One region of the Exiguobacterium sp. s26 genome, then DNA from elsewhere that is predicted to be linked to it. Evidence: riboswitches for the same ligand, from Rfam matches in the RefSeq annotation. Region 1 holds a riboswitch; each other region holds the start of a gene.
The links. A riboswitch is a leader RNA that binds a small molecule or an ion and turns the genes downstream of it on or off. The one in region 1 is predicted to bind S-adenosylmethionine.
Positions count from the first base shown of each region.

Region 1 (4,201 bases):
TCGTTCGTGCAACCGACGAGCGCCAAGACGAATGTGAATAACAAAATCAATAGTTTTTTAGACATGAATCGTTCCCCCTACATGATATGTGATGGCGGTCTCTGTCGGCTCGAACACACCCGCCTCGGTGATGAGTCCGGTGATGAGGTCGGGCGTGGTGACGTCGAACGCCGGATTGAAGACGGTGATGCCGACGGGTGCCGTCGGTTGACCGCCGATATGTGTCACTTCTGACGGGTTCCGCTCCTCGATCTCAATCGTGTCGTCCGCCGTCAAATCGAACGTCGAATGCGGCGCCGCGACATAGAACGGAATGCCGTAATGTTTGGCGAGGACGGCGAGTTGCAACGTGCCGATTTTATTGGCGACGTGCCCCGTCCGTGTGATGCGGTCGGCTCCGACGATGATGGCGTCGACTCGTTTCGACTGAATCGTCCAAGCCGCCATATTGTCCGTGATGAGCGTCACGTCGATATCGGCCCGATCGAGCTCCCAGACAGTGAGGCGTGCCCCTTGCAGGAGCGGTCGCGTCTCACAGGCGAAGACGTTGAAGGATACACCTCGTTCTTTTCCGACGTAAAACGGTGCGAGCGCCGTACCGTAACGCGATGTCGCGATGGCACCGGCGTTGCAAATCGTTAACACGTTCCCCCCGGCCGGCAACACCGTCAGTGCATGCTCGCCGATGGCCCGGTACGTATCGACGTCCCGGTCGTACAAAGCGATGGCGCGGCGTTTGATTTCCTCGGCAATCGCCTCAAAATCATCCCCGACATTTAAATCAAGGAGCGATTCAATCACGTTTTGCAGATTGACCGCTGTCGGCCGGGTCGCAATCAAGCGGCGTCCGACGAGGTCGAGCCGACGCGTGAAGTCCGGGTCATCGACTAACCGTCCCGCTTCTTTGGCGAGGACGAACGCCCCGAAGTAAGCGATGGCCGGTGCGCCGCGGACTTGGAGCGTCTCGATGGCATGTTCGGCCTGTTCAAGCGTCTCGATTGTCACGTAACGCTCTTCATGCGGCAACAACGTCTGGTCCAATACGATGAGTTCGTCTGTCTGTGAATGGAAACGGATGTTTTGGACCGTCATACGCGCACCCCCGACAGGAGTGTCACCAAGTCGTCAATCGATTCGACGCTGTGGCGTTCTTTAATGAGCGCTGTCCCGAGGGCGAGCGCGTCACGTTTTCGTTCGAGCCGCGTCGCTTCCGGCAATGTCTCGAGATCGGCGACACCGGCCAGTCCGACGGCACGGCGAATGAGTTCGCAACCGGCGTAGCCAATCGTGTCGCTGAAGACCGTCCGCAACAACTCGTCGACGAAACCATCCGTATTGAATGGCTCGACGGCGCGCTCAAAATTAGCCCGAAACGTCTTCTCGAACGTCTCCCACACCGTCAAGACGTCCGTGAAACGCTCGAAGCGTTTGAGCGGGTCATGGAACGTCGACAGCGTCAAATGGGCGATGATTTGGCCGAGGTCGAAGCCGAACGGTCCGTAAAATGCGAACTCTGGATCGATGATTTTCGTCTCTTGTTGAGTCGCGAAGATGCTGCCCGTATGTAAGTCTCCATGCAGGAGTGCCTCATGTTTCGTGACAAACCCGACTTTCAATTTCGTCACCTCGACCTTGAGCGCCTGGTCTTGCCAAAGGCGTTCGACATCTGCTCGCAGCGCCGTCTCGATGTTGTTCGACTCCGCGTCTTTGAACGGATCGGTGAAGATGAGCTTCTCGGTGATGTCACACAGTTCCGGGTTGTAATAGTCACGTTCAATCCGCTTCTTCGCGATCGGTCCAGCTGCGTAATCCGACGTCGCAAACAGCGTCTCGCCCAAAAATTCACCGACATGACGGGCGAGTTCCGGGTAGCTCTCCCCGTTCAAATAGCCGGTGCGGACAATCTCATAATCAGATAGATCTTCTATAATCGTGTAAGCGAGTGTCCGGTCGCTGCCAAGGACAGCCGGGACGAACCGAGGCGCGACAGTCGCAAACTCACGGAGTGCCAACTGTTCAATCCATGCCCGCTCGAGCGTGAGCGGCCAGCTCTCACCGACGACTTTGGCGTATGGGAGCGCTTGTTTGACGATCAGGCGCTGTTCGCCTTGGCGAATCCGAAACACGAGATTCAAGTTGCCGTCCCCGATCTCCTCGCACTCGGCGATTCCTTCTTGCAAGTATCCTAATTGACGGACGTGCTCGACGACGGTCTGTTCTGTAAATGGTTGATATGACATGATGTTTTCCCCTTCCTGTACGTTGCCCACAAAAAAAGCCCCTTTCTCCGCGAGAAAGAGGCACAGCCAAAATGGTTGTTCCTCTCATCTGTCAGACATTCGTCTGGTGGATGTAGCACCGTGCCTAGTGGTCGGTTGCTGCGGCGTCATCGGGCCAATTCCCTCTGCCAACTCGCGATAAGAGTGTGTTATTCGATTCGGTGAACTTATGTGATGAATATTACGGACTCGACGTCACGATTGTCAACGTCATTTTCTCGACGCAACTCCGTCTTTTTTTGTGCATATATGGAAACAACTTCCCAAAATATTTTTTTTGGAAAAAAAGGAATTGACGACATGATGATTCTGTGCAAAAATTCAATTAAATTTCACAACTTCAAATCACATTCTTATCAAGAGCAGACGGAGGGACGAGCCCGATGATGTCGCAGCAACCGACCAGAGATGGCACGGTGCTAATTCTTGCAGCGAAAGCTGAGAGATAAGAGTTCATTTTTTATGATGACCTCTTGCCTCGGCATGGGGTCATTTTTTGTTTGCCTGGAAGGAGGAACCATATGAGTATCACTGCCACATATGAAATCAAACGAACGGACGCGGTCGCGACCGTCGCCGACAAAATCGCCCTCGAGCTGACGGTCGGTACTTGGACGGAGCTGCCTCACTTAGAGCAAGAGCAGTTACAGGCGTATCGCGGTGAGGTCGTGTCGACCATACATACGGATACGACGAGCCGCTTCACAATCCGCTACCCGTTACATAATGTCAGCCCTGACTTTTCATCCATCTTGACGACGACGTTCGGGAAACTGTCCCTCGACGATTCGATTCGGTTAATCGATTTGACGTTGCCCGAGACGCTCGCCCCTCATTTCAAAGGCGCCAAGTTCGGGGTCACTGGAATTCGCGAGTTACTCGGTGTTCATGATCGCCCGCTCGTCATGAGCATCTTCAAAGGTGTCATCGGCCGTGACCTCGCGTTTCTCGAGCAGCAACTCCGCGATCAGTTCGCCGGAGGCATCGATATCGTCAAAGACGACGAGATTTTATACGACAACCCGCTCACCCCATCGCTCGAACGGGCCCGGATCGGAGCGGACGTCATTCAAGCCCACTTCGAGGCGACCGGGAAACGTGTCCTCTACGCCATCACGCTGAGCGGCCCCGTGTTCGGTCTACGTGACCAGGCGCTCCGTCTCATCGAGGCAGGTGCGACAGCGCTCCTGTTCAACGTCTATACGTACGGTCTCGACGCACTGCGCGAACTTGCGAACGATTCAGACATACGCGTCCCCATCTTGGCACATCCGGCCTTTGCCGGCGCCTTGACCGGATCAATCAGTCATTCGCTCTTACTCGGTAAACTCCCACGCCTCGCCGGGGCCGATTTAACGCTCTTCCCGTCTCCGTACGGCTCCCTCGCGACACCGCGTGACGAGGCGTTCACGATTCGTGACCAGAGCGCCGAACCGCATTGGTCGAAACCGATTTTACCGGTCCCGTCAGCCGGGATTCATCCAGGACTCGTCGCCGATATCATTCGTGATTTCGGGACGGATGTCGTCATCAACGCCGGCGGTGGCATTCACGGACACCCGGACGGCGCAGCCGCCGGGGCTCGTGCTTTCCGACAAGCGATCGCTCACGTTCTCGGCCAAACCGAAGGACAGACGGACGAGCTCGATACCGCGTTGAAGGCGTGGGCGTCACGATGACGGTCCATATCCTCTGCGACTTCGACGGGACGATCACGGCGGAAGACAATATTATCGCGTTGATGAAGGCGTTCGCCCCGCCGGCTTGGGTCGAGTTGAAAGATGCGGTCCTCGAGCAACGGATTTCGATTCGCTCCGGTGTCGGTCAACTGTTTCAACTATTGCCGAGCGCAGATGCCCCGGCCTACCGTGATTATTTGTTGGAGCGCATCACGCTCCGCCAAGGGTTCCCGGCATTTTTAG
Region 1 is NZ_JACSLS010000004.1:208,197-212,397, forward strand. Features, by position in the region: gene KNP82_RS08135 (sugar ABC transporter substrate-binding protein) at 1-65, opposite strand, end outside; gene mtnA (S-methyl-5-thioribose-1-phosphate isomerase) at 58-1,092, opposite strand; gene mtnK (S-methyl-5-thioribose kinase) at 1,089-2,240, opposite strand; SAM riboswitch class I at 2,322-2,424, opposite strand; SAM riboswitch class I at 2,630-2,731, shown strand; gene KNP82_RS08150 (2,3-diketo-5-methylthiopentyl-1-phosphate enolase) at 2,801-3,958, shown strand; gene KNP82_RS08155 (2-hydroxy-3-keto-5-methylthiopentenyl-1-phosphate phosphatase) at 3,955-4,201, shown strand, end outside.

Region 2 (4,201 bases), on a different contig from region 1:
GATGTCGCTGAATAGCGGGTTCGCTTTCAAGTCGTTCATGTACTGCTCGGTCTGTTCCCAAGTCCCAGAGCACGTCCCGTTGATTCCTTCGGAAGAAATCAAGATGCGTCCTTTGATACCGAGGTCCTTGCAATACTTGAGGTGCTCTTGTGTGAGCGTTTCTGGGTCTTCGATATTGACGTACTTATAGTACAGCAAGACCCGCATTGGTTTTGTTTCCATGTGTGTTACTCCCCTGTGTTCAGTTTTTTGCAGGAAAACGAACGTTGGGTTGTGTCGTTCGACGAACGGACTTGCCTGCAACCACAAGTCCATATTATATGATAGATATCACAGCGGAATTTCGCAAATACTTTTTAATTTTTTACGGCGGTGGGCAGGGGGATGCGTCTTCCTGAGCGAAATCGGGTAAAAAGGGAATAACGAAAGTTGAAGGTGGAAACTGACATGCTGACATCACTCCAACAATATATTTTAAACTTGATTGAATGGCTACAAGGACTTCCGGGCGGACCTTGGGCAGGACTCGGGGCACCTTTCCTGGAAGCCATCTTTCCATTTCTCCCGCTCGTCCTCATCATCTCGGCGAACGCAGCAACGTACGGTTTTTGGCTCGGGACGTTATTGTCGTGGGTCGGAAGCTTGCTCGGGACGATTCTTGTGTTTGCAGCTGTTCGCTACGTCTTTCGAAAGCCGATGACGCGATGGCTCGAGAGGCATAAACAAGGCGTCTATTGGCTCGAACGCATCAATCATATGAGTCCGGTCTCGCTCGGGTTTCTTTACTCGCTCCCGTTCATTCCGGTCAGTTTGATTACGTATTTACTCGCCCTCATCCAAATGCCGCTCCGGACGTTCATTATGGCGGCCGGGTTTGGGAAGTTGCTCGTCGTCTTGATTTTCTCTGTCATCGGTGACCAGTGGGAAGAGTTTATTCAAAGCCCGTTCCGATTATCGATGCTCGTCCTGTTGCTGTTCGTTTTGTGGGTAATCAGCCGCGGACTCGAAGAACTGCTCAAACGGCGTGCCTTCAGAAAACGTAACGAGCAGCTGAAACGTGAACTTGAAGCGAAACGACAAACGACCTTGTGAAGCGACTGCTTCACAAGGTCGTTTTCGTTAAGCGCGTTTTTTGAAACGCGGGAAGTTGAAGGCGATGGCCAATCCTCCGCAAATGAACAACAAGAACGGATAGAACATATACGGCACGAGCGCCGGCGACGCTGTGTTCGTCAGTTCGGCCGCAATGAGAAGCTGTGCCCCGTAAGGCAACAGACCTTGGACCCCACACGAGAAGATATCGAGTACACTCGCAGACTTTTTACGTTCGATGTCATAATCGTCGGCGATGTTCGCGGCGAGCGGACCAGCCACGAGAATCGAAATCGTGTTGTTCGCCGTCGCGACGTTTGTCGCACTGACGAGCCCGGCGATGCTCCACTCCGCGCCGGCCCGTCTTTTAATTCGGGACGTGAGCGCGTCACGCAAGTACGTGAGTCCGCCGTTGTGCGAGATGAGTCCGACGAGCCCACCCATGAGCAATGTCAGGAGTGAAATCTCGGCCATGCCCATCATGCCGTCCGCCATGGCGGTGACGTACGTGGTGACGGCTAGACTGCCATCCAATAGACCGATGATGCCGGTCAGGGCGATGCCGCCGAGCAAGACAAGGATGACGTTCATTCCCGTCAAAGCGAGCACGATAACCGCTAGATACGGAATCAACTTATACCATTCAAACGCCGCCGGCTCGATGGTCGATTCTCCGCTCGATAGGGCAGCGAGTAAAATCGTTGTGATGACGGCTGCCGGCAAGACGATCCAAAAGTTGGTCCGGAACTTGTCGCGCATGTTCGTCCGCTGGGTGCGGACGGCTGCGATCGTCGTGTCTGAAATGAACGACAAGTTATCCCCGAACATGGCACCCCCGACGACGGCTGCCGCCGCGATAGCGATATTGACGCCGCTCTCCTCATGGATGCCGAGAGCGATCGGCGCCAGTGCGGCGATCGTCCCGGTCGACGTACCCATCGCCATCGAGATGAAGGCTGCGATGACGAATAGGCCGCTCAATAGGAGCGAGGGCGGTAGTAACGTCAATGCCGCATTGACGGTCGCGTCAATCGCACCGATTGCTTCGGCGACGCTTGAAAACGCACCGGCGAGCAAGAAGATGAACACCATGATGAGGATGCTCGGGTTCCCGGCACCTTGGGCGACGCGTTCGACCGTCTGGGTGACGCTCCCTTTCGTCATCATCGCCGCGACGATGACGGCAATCAAGGCCGCGATCAAGGCGGGGAATTTATAAAAGTCGTCATAGTAGATGCCTGCCCCGATAAAGAAGACGAGGAAGACGAGTAAGGGCAAGAGCGCCCATTTGTTAGCTGTTGGTTGTTCCAATCGATTCACCTCATTCATAAAAATAAAAAGAGAGCCTTCTGAAAAAAGGCTCTCTCGACAAGAAACACTTTTTTCATCTTTCGAGCAGACCGCTCGCTGGATTTGGCACAGGTTACCCGCTGCCGAGACGTCATCGGGCCAGTCCCTCAGTCTCTCTTGATAAAAAAGTTGTGATATTTAGTTATAAGACACGTTCCCTAACGTACCTGTTTCAAATCTGCTTGTCAATAGCAAACCCCCACGTGGTGAACGTGGGGGCGAGTCAGGACGTCAAGAAATTATAATGGGCGACGCGGTTGCGTCCGGCGTACTTCCCGCCGACGTAGAGTGCCCGGTCGGCGTTGCGGATCGTATCGTCGAGACGTTTGTCCCCGAACGCTTGAATCGTATCGACCCCGATCGAGGCGGTCACGGAGATGTCGATTCCGTCGACGTGGAACGGTTTCGTCTCGATTTGTTGGCGGATGCGCTCGGCAATCTCGACGGCTGCTTCGACATCGCACCGGTTCAACAGCAAGATGAACTCCTCGCCGCCATAACGGGCTGCGAAATCATCGGTGCGGAGCACTTGCCGGATGCGGCGGCCGAACTCTTGGAGTACACTGTCTCCGACTTGGTGTCCGTGCGTGTCGTTGATTTTTTTGAAGAAGTCGATATCGAGCATCGCGACGGAAATCGGATACATCGAGCCGTCCGAGATCTGTTGAATCCCGTATTCATAAAAAGCCCGCGCATTGGCAAGCAGCGTCAAGCTGTCCGTCCGGCTCTCGGTATAGAGGCGGTCGCGTTCATGACAACGACTGATCGTCCGATTGAACGACTTGAGCAGTTTGACAATCTCGCGTTGAATGATGGGCGGATAGCCATAGACGTGCTCGCCCGTCATCACAATCCACGTGCGGATTCCTTCGATTTCCTCGGAACGGACCGAGATGAAGCTATGATAGTCTTCATTAAATTCGTTCGACAGCGGGGCGTCCCATTCGAAGCGCATCTCGTACTCGACCGAGGCTTCGTTCGGATAGGTTGCATCGAGTAATTCAAAGACGACATGGCGATCGATCGGCTGGCGCGTCTTCAAATCAAAGTAAAGTGTGCGATCAAACAGTTTGAACTCGACGTACCCTTCATCGTACTCGTTGAGTCGCTCACATTGACTGAGGAACACTTCGATGGCTTGTGCCTCGCTTTGCGATAGCGATACGGCTTCTTTTGCTTCATCATATTGTTCAATCAACGATTTGAAGGCGTCTTGTCGACCTTTTTGAATGATGAGTCGCTTAATAAAGAACGTGAGTGCGGCGGCGATACTGCTGACGACGAGCAAGTTCGTCTCTCGGAAGAGCGAGGCCGCCAAAATGAAGACGAGACTGACGATATACGTGTAAAACGCGATGCTTAAAAAGTCACGGACCGGGATGTCGACGCGGAACCACCAGCCGACTTGATACTTTTGGACGACCGTGTTCAAAATGATGGCAATAATCAAACCGGCAAGCGGAAGGAACGAGTCTTGGGAATAGAATCCGAGACCGGTCACACCACCAAGTGCCAAGTAGACACTGGCCGGGATGGCGATTTCCAAAAATGACGTGATGGCATTCCACGGATACGTAAAACGGAACCGTCGAAGCGCGACGCGCGGTTTCAAGTTGACGAACTGGAAGACGAGTAGTCCAATCTGATTGACGAACAGCGCTGTCTCAAAATCAAAGAATAAAAAAATAATTAAGACGATACTTTCTGAAAAGGTAAAGTAGACGCCTTTCCGTTCAATGGAGTCCATTTGAAAAATAAT
Region 2 is NZ_JACSLS010000005.1:43,940-48,140, reverse strand. Features, by position in the region: gene trhO (oxygen-dependent tRNA uridine(34) hydroxylase TrhO) at 1-222, opposite strand, end outside; gene KNP82_RS09355 (TVP38/TMEM64 family protein) at 448-1,092, shown strand; gene KNP82_RS09350 (Na+/H+ antiporter NhaC family protein) at 1,120-2,421, opposite strand; SAM riboswitch class I at 2,474-2,569, opposite strand; gene KNP82_RS09345 (GGDEF domain-containing protein) at 2,666-4,201, opposite strand, start outside.
Region 2: it holds a riboswitch for S-adenosylmethionine, as region 1 does, so the genes downstream of both, KNP82_RS09350 (Na+/H+ antiporter NhaC family protein) here and mtnK (S-methyl-5-thioribose kinase) in region 1, are expected to answer to the same signal.

Region 3 (4,201 bases), on a different contig from region 1:
GAAACCTACGAGCGCGAGCGCGTCGCCGAGGATGGCGATCATCATGATCGGTTTACGGCCATACAAATCTGCGAGCCGTCCGCCGACGACCGAACCGATGAGGGCCATGATCGGACCGGTCGCCATGATGACACCGACCTGGATATAACTGTCGAGCTTGTCGCTGTAATAGAGGACAAGGAACGGCGCGATCATGAACATCATGACGCCGGTGATCGTCTCCCCGAGGAAGCGGATCCAAATATTGCGGTCGAGTCGTTTGAGTGATTGAATCATTAGGTTCACCTGCTTTAATTATTGGAATGTAAAAAGGGACGCAGCATGCACAAAGGCATACGCGTCCCTACGATCTTAGACATGCCTCGGAAGGCGGGCGAACGTCACGGATTCAAATCACGGAGAGGCGCCTGCCGGTCAATATGGACTTGGACGTGCGAGCGTTGAATGACTGACATCGGTACCTCTCCTTTCTGCATTGGACTGTCTTCTCTTCAAGATTATGATATTTCTGTGAAATGTGTCAACCTAAATCGTCAATGTGTCATAACAATTCATTCAAGTTCTTGCGACTGAGCCGGTAGTCGATCAAGCGCGAGAACACGACTTGAATCATCGCCGTGACCGGCACGCTGATGAACATCCCGACGAGGCCGAACAGGCTGCCGCCGATGATGATCGACGTGATGACCCAGAACGGCGTGATGCCGACGCTGTCGCCGAGAATCTTCGGCCCGAGCCAGAGTCCGTCGAATTGTTGCAACAAGAAGATGAACAAGAGGACGATGAGCGCCGTGAACGGGTCATAGAAGTAGGTGATGATGAACGCCGGGATCATCCCGAGCAGCGGCCCGACGTACGGGATGAAGTTCAAGACACCGACGATGACGCCGAGGAGAAGCGCGTATGGCGCCCCGATAATCAACAGACCGGCGACGGCCAGCACCCCGATGATGAGGCAGTCGAGCGACTTCCCGATGATATAGCGTTTAAAGATGTAATCCATCTCTTGGAAGATGTCGATCGTCGTCTTGGCTGACGCGACCGGGAACATCGCATACAACAGCCGCTTGAACATGCGGGCAAAAATCTCTTTGTCTTTTAAAAGATAAATCGAGATGACGATCCCAATCAAGAAGTTAATGAGCGTCATCGTGAAGCTCGACACGTAGCTGACCGACGACAAGACGGCCGTCTCGACCCAGCCCGAGTAGCGCTCCTCGAACCGGCTGAAATCGATGGCCTGGGCGACTGTCGCGTTATACTCTTTCAAATACGTGTTCAACTGTGACAGATACCCGTCGATTTGCCGGATATAGGACGGGAGTTCCTCGATGAGCGAGGCGAGGCTCGAATAAATGCGTGGGAACAGCGTCACCGCAGATATGACGAGAATCCCGATAAAGATGATATAGACGATCAGCAAGCCTTGATATCGTTTTAGTTGAAACCGTTCTTCTATATAGGACAGGACGGTATTCAGGAGCAGCGCGATGGCGATTCCCATAATAATCGGCGTCAGCAACTGGAACGTATAATGCATCATCTGCGAAATCGTATCCGGTTCGCTGATGACTTTCCAGAGCACGAGCAGGATCAGGCCGATCACGCTCAACTTCCAAATCAATTGACGGTTTAATTCCAAAGGTCCATCCCCTCATGTTTTAAATTTTGTAGAATAACGTTCACTTTCACTATGAACGTTTTTTTATCGGGATTCAAGAGGACATGCTCATTTTCAAAAAAGGATTGACAAGATTGGTAACGTTTGGTTAACTAAGTGACATATTACAAAAAGACAAATCGCATATAAAACACTTTCTATCAAGAGAAGCGGAGGGACTGGCCCGATGAAGCTTCAGCAACAGATTGATTCAATACTGTGCTAATTCCAGCAAGGTGACCTTGAGAGATGGAAAGGTGGTTGTTTGAATACGTCCGTATCTCGACACCCCTTTCCGCGGAAAGGGGTGTTTTTTGCATAGGAGGACTATTCATGACTGACAGACGCTCACATCTACTTAAAACGTTACCACCTCAACATTTCGTCGGACTCGCGAACGAGGTGGCCGAACTCGAACAAGCCGGCCGCGACATCATCCGACTCGGACAAGGGACGCCTGACCTGCCTACGCCTGAGCCAATCTGTGACGCGCTTCAGACGGCGCTCCTCGACGCCTCGACCCATCAATACGGTCCGTTCCGCGGTCAGGCCCGCCTGAAGCAAGCAGTGGCGACGTTCTATTTGAATGAGTATGGAGTCGAACTTGATCCCGAGACAGAAGTAGCGATTCTCATCGGCTCAAAATCTGGTCTCATCACGTTGCCGCAATGCGTACTCGAACCTGGCGACGGAATTTTGCTACCGAATCCCGGCTATCCTGATTACATCTCGGGGGCACGCCTCGCCGGTGCCGTCGTCCGTGACCTCGTCCTCCGGGAAGAGAACGGCTTCTTGCCGGACTATGAGACGCTCGATACGCAAGATGCAAGACTCATGTATTTGAACTACCCGAGCAATCCGACCGGAGCCGTCGCCTCACCCGCTTTCTTTGACGATACCGTCCGTTTCGCCCGGGAGCGGGACTTGATGGTCGTCCACGATTTCGCATATGGCAGCATCGGATTCGATGGCCATGTCCCGCCTAGCTTTCTGCAGGCGGAAGGGGCGAAAAAAGTCGGCATCGAGGTATATACGATGTCGAAAGCGTTCAACATGTCCGGTTGGCGCGTCGCCTTTGCTGTCGGGAACGCGGACATCATCGAGGCGATCAACACGTATCAGGACCACGTCCACGTCAGCGTGTTCTCGGCCATCCAGGCGGCGGCTGTCGCTGCGCTCGAGGCGCCCCGTACCATTCGCGATGACTTGGCACGACTGTACGAGGCACGGCGTGATCGCCTGATCGACGGGTTGAACCGGGCCGGCTGGGCCGTCGAACCGCCGGAAGGCTCGTTCTTCGTCTGGGCGAAAGTGCCTGAGGGTGATGCCAAGTCGTTCTCGCGGAAACTGCTGCATGAAGCCGGTGTCGCCGTCACCCCGGGCTATTTCTTCGGTTCGGAAGGGAACGGATACGTCCGCTTCGGCCTCGTCTCACCGGAACCGAAGATTGACGAGGCCGTCGAACGAATCGAGCGGTTGTTTGCCGCCTATGAGGAGGTGCGCGCATGATTCGTCAGGCCGTCCTTGAATATGACCACGCCGATGACGCGCTCGACCGTCTTGATGACTTAGTCGACGGCCGCCGTGCCCACGTCCTGCACGGTCAGAAAGGGTATGACGTCGTCCGAGCCATCTTTCCGGCCATCGCGGACTATCCGGCAACAAGGTTCAGCGGGGAGTGCACGGACTCGGAAGTCAAACGGCTCAAACCGTTGGACGCCGACGTGTTAATCGCCGTCGGAGGTGGCAAGCTCGTCGATACGGCCAAACTCGTCGCCTATCAACGGAACGTCCCGCTCATCGTCGTCCCAACGCTCGCCTCGAACTGTGCGGCGTTCACACCGCTCAGCGTCGTCTATCAGGAGGACGGGAGCTACGACCGCTACGACATGTTCCGCGTCGTCATCGAACGGGTCATCGTTGACTCACGGGTCATCTCGCGCTCACCATATGAATACTTTCGGGCAGGTGTCATCGACACGGTCGCGAAGTTTTACGAGGCCCGTTATTTGAGTGGTGACAGCTCAGCTGACGCCGGCGTCAACACCGGACTCGTCTTGGCCGAGCAGTGCGGGCGTCTCGTCGAACTTGAATTGAGCGAGCACGCTTTTGAGTCGTATAGTGACGACGTCCGCTTCGCGGTCGATCACGTGCTCGCCATCGGCGGCGCCGTCGGTGGATTTGGTGACGCCGGGACACGCGTCGCCGTGGGCCATGCGGTCCATAATGCGCTCAGCCGCTTCGAGTCGACCCACTCATTCTTGCACGGAGACAAGGTCGGCTTCGGCCTGATCATCCAAGAGCGCTTGCGGCGCTCGGCCGATGCTCCGTATTTGGAAGCTTGGTTGAAACGGTTCGGTGCCCCGACGACGCTCGAGACGCTCGGGGTCGGATTTGAGCATATCCCGGTCCTCGTCGACTCCGTCATGACGGAGACCGAGCTGCAACAGTTGCCGGAACCGCTCGATAAAGACTTTTTGAAAATAATTTTTGAAAATTTACAATTATCTATTTACAATTAAAAGAATTAAAAGTAAGATG
Region 3 is NZ_JACSLS010000003.1:325,180-329,380, forward strand. Features, by position in the region: gene KNP82_RS06450 (MDR family MFS transporter) at 1-276, opposite strand, end outside; gene KNP82_RS06455 (AI-2E family transporter) at 542-1,642, opposite strand; SAM riboswitch class I at 1,816-1,916, shown strand; gene KNP82_RS06460 (aminotransferase class I/II-fold pyridoxal phosphate-dependent enzyme) at 1,994-3,169, shown strand; gene KNP82_RS06465 (iron-containing alcohol dehydrogenase family protein) at 3,166-4,182, shown strand.
Region 3: it holds a riboswitch for S-adenosylmethionine, as region 1 does, so the genes downstream of both, KNP82_RS06460 (aminotransferase class I/II-fold pyridoxal phosphate-dependent enzyme) here and mtnK (S-methyl-5-thioribose kinase) in region 1, are expected to answer to the same signal.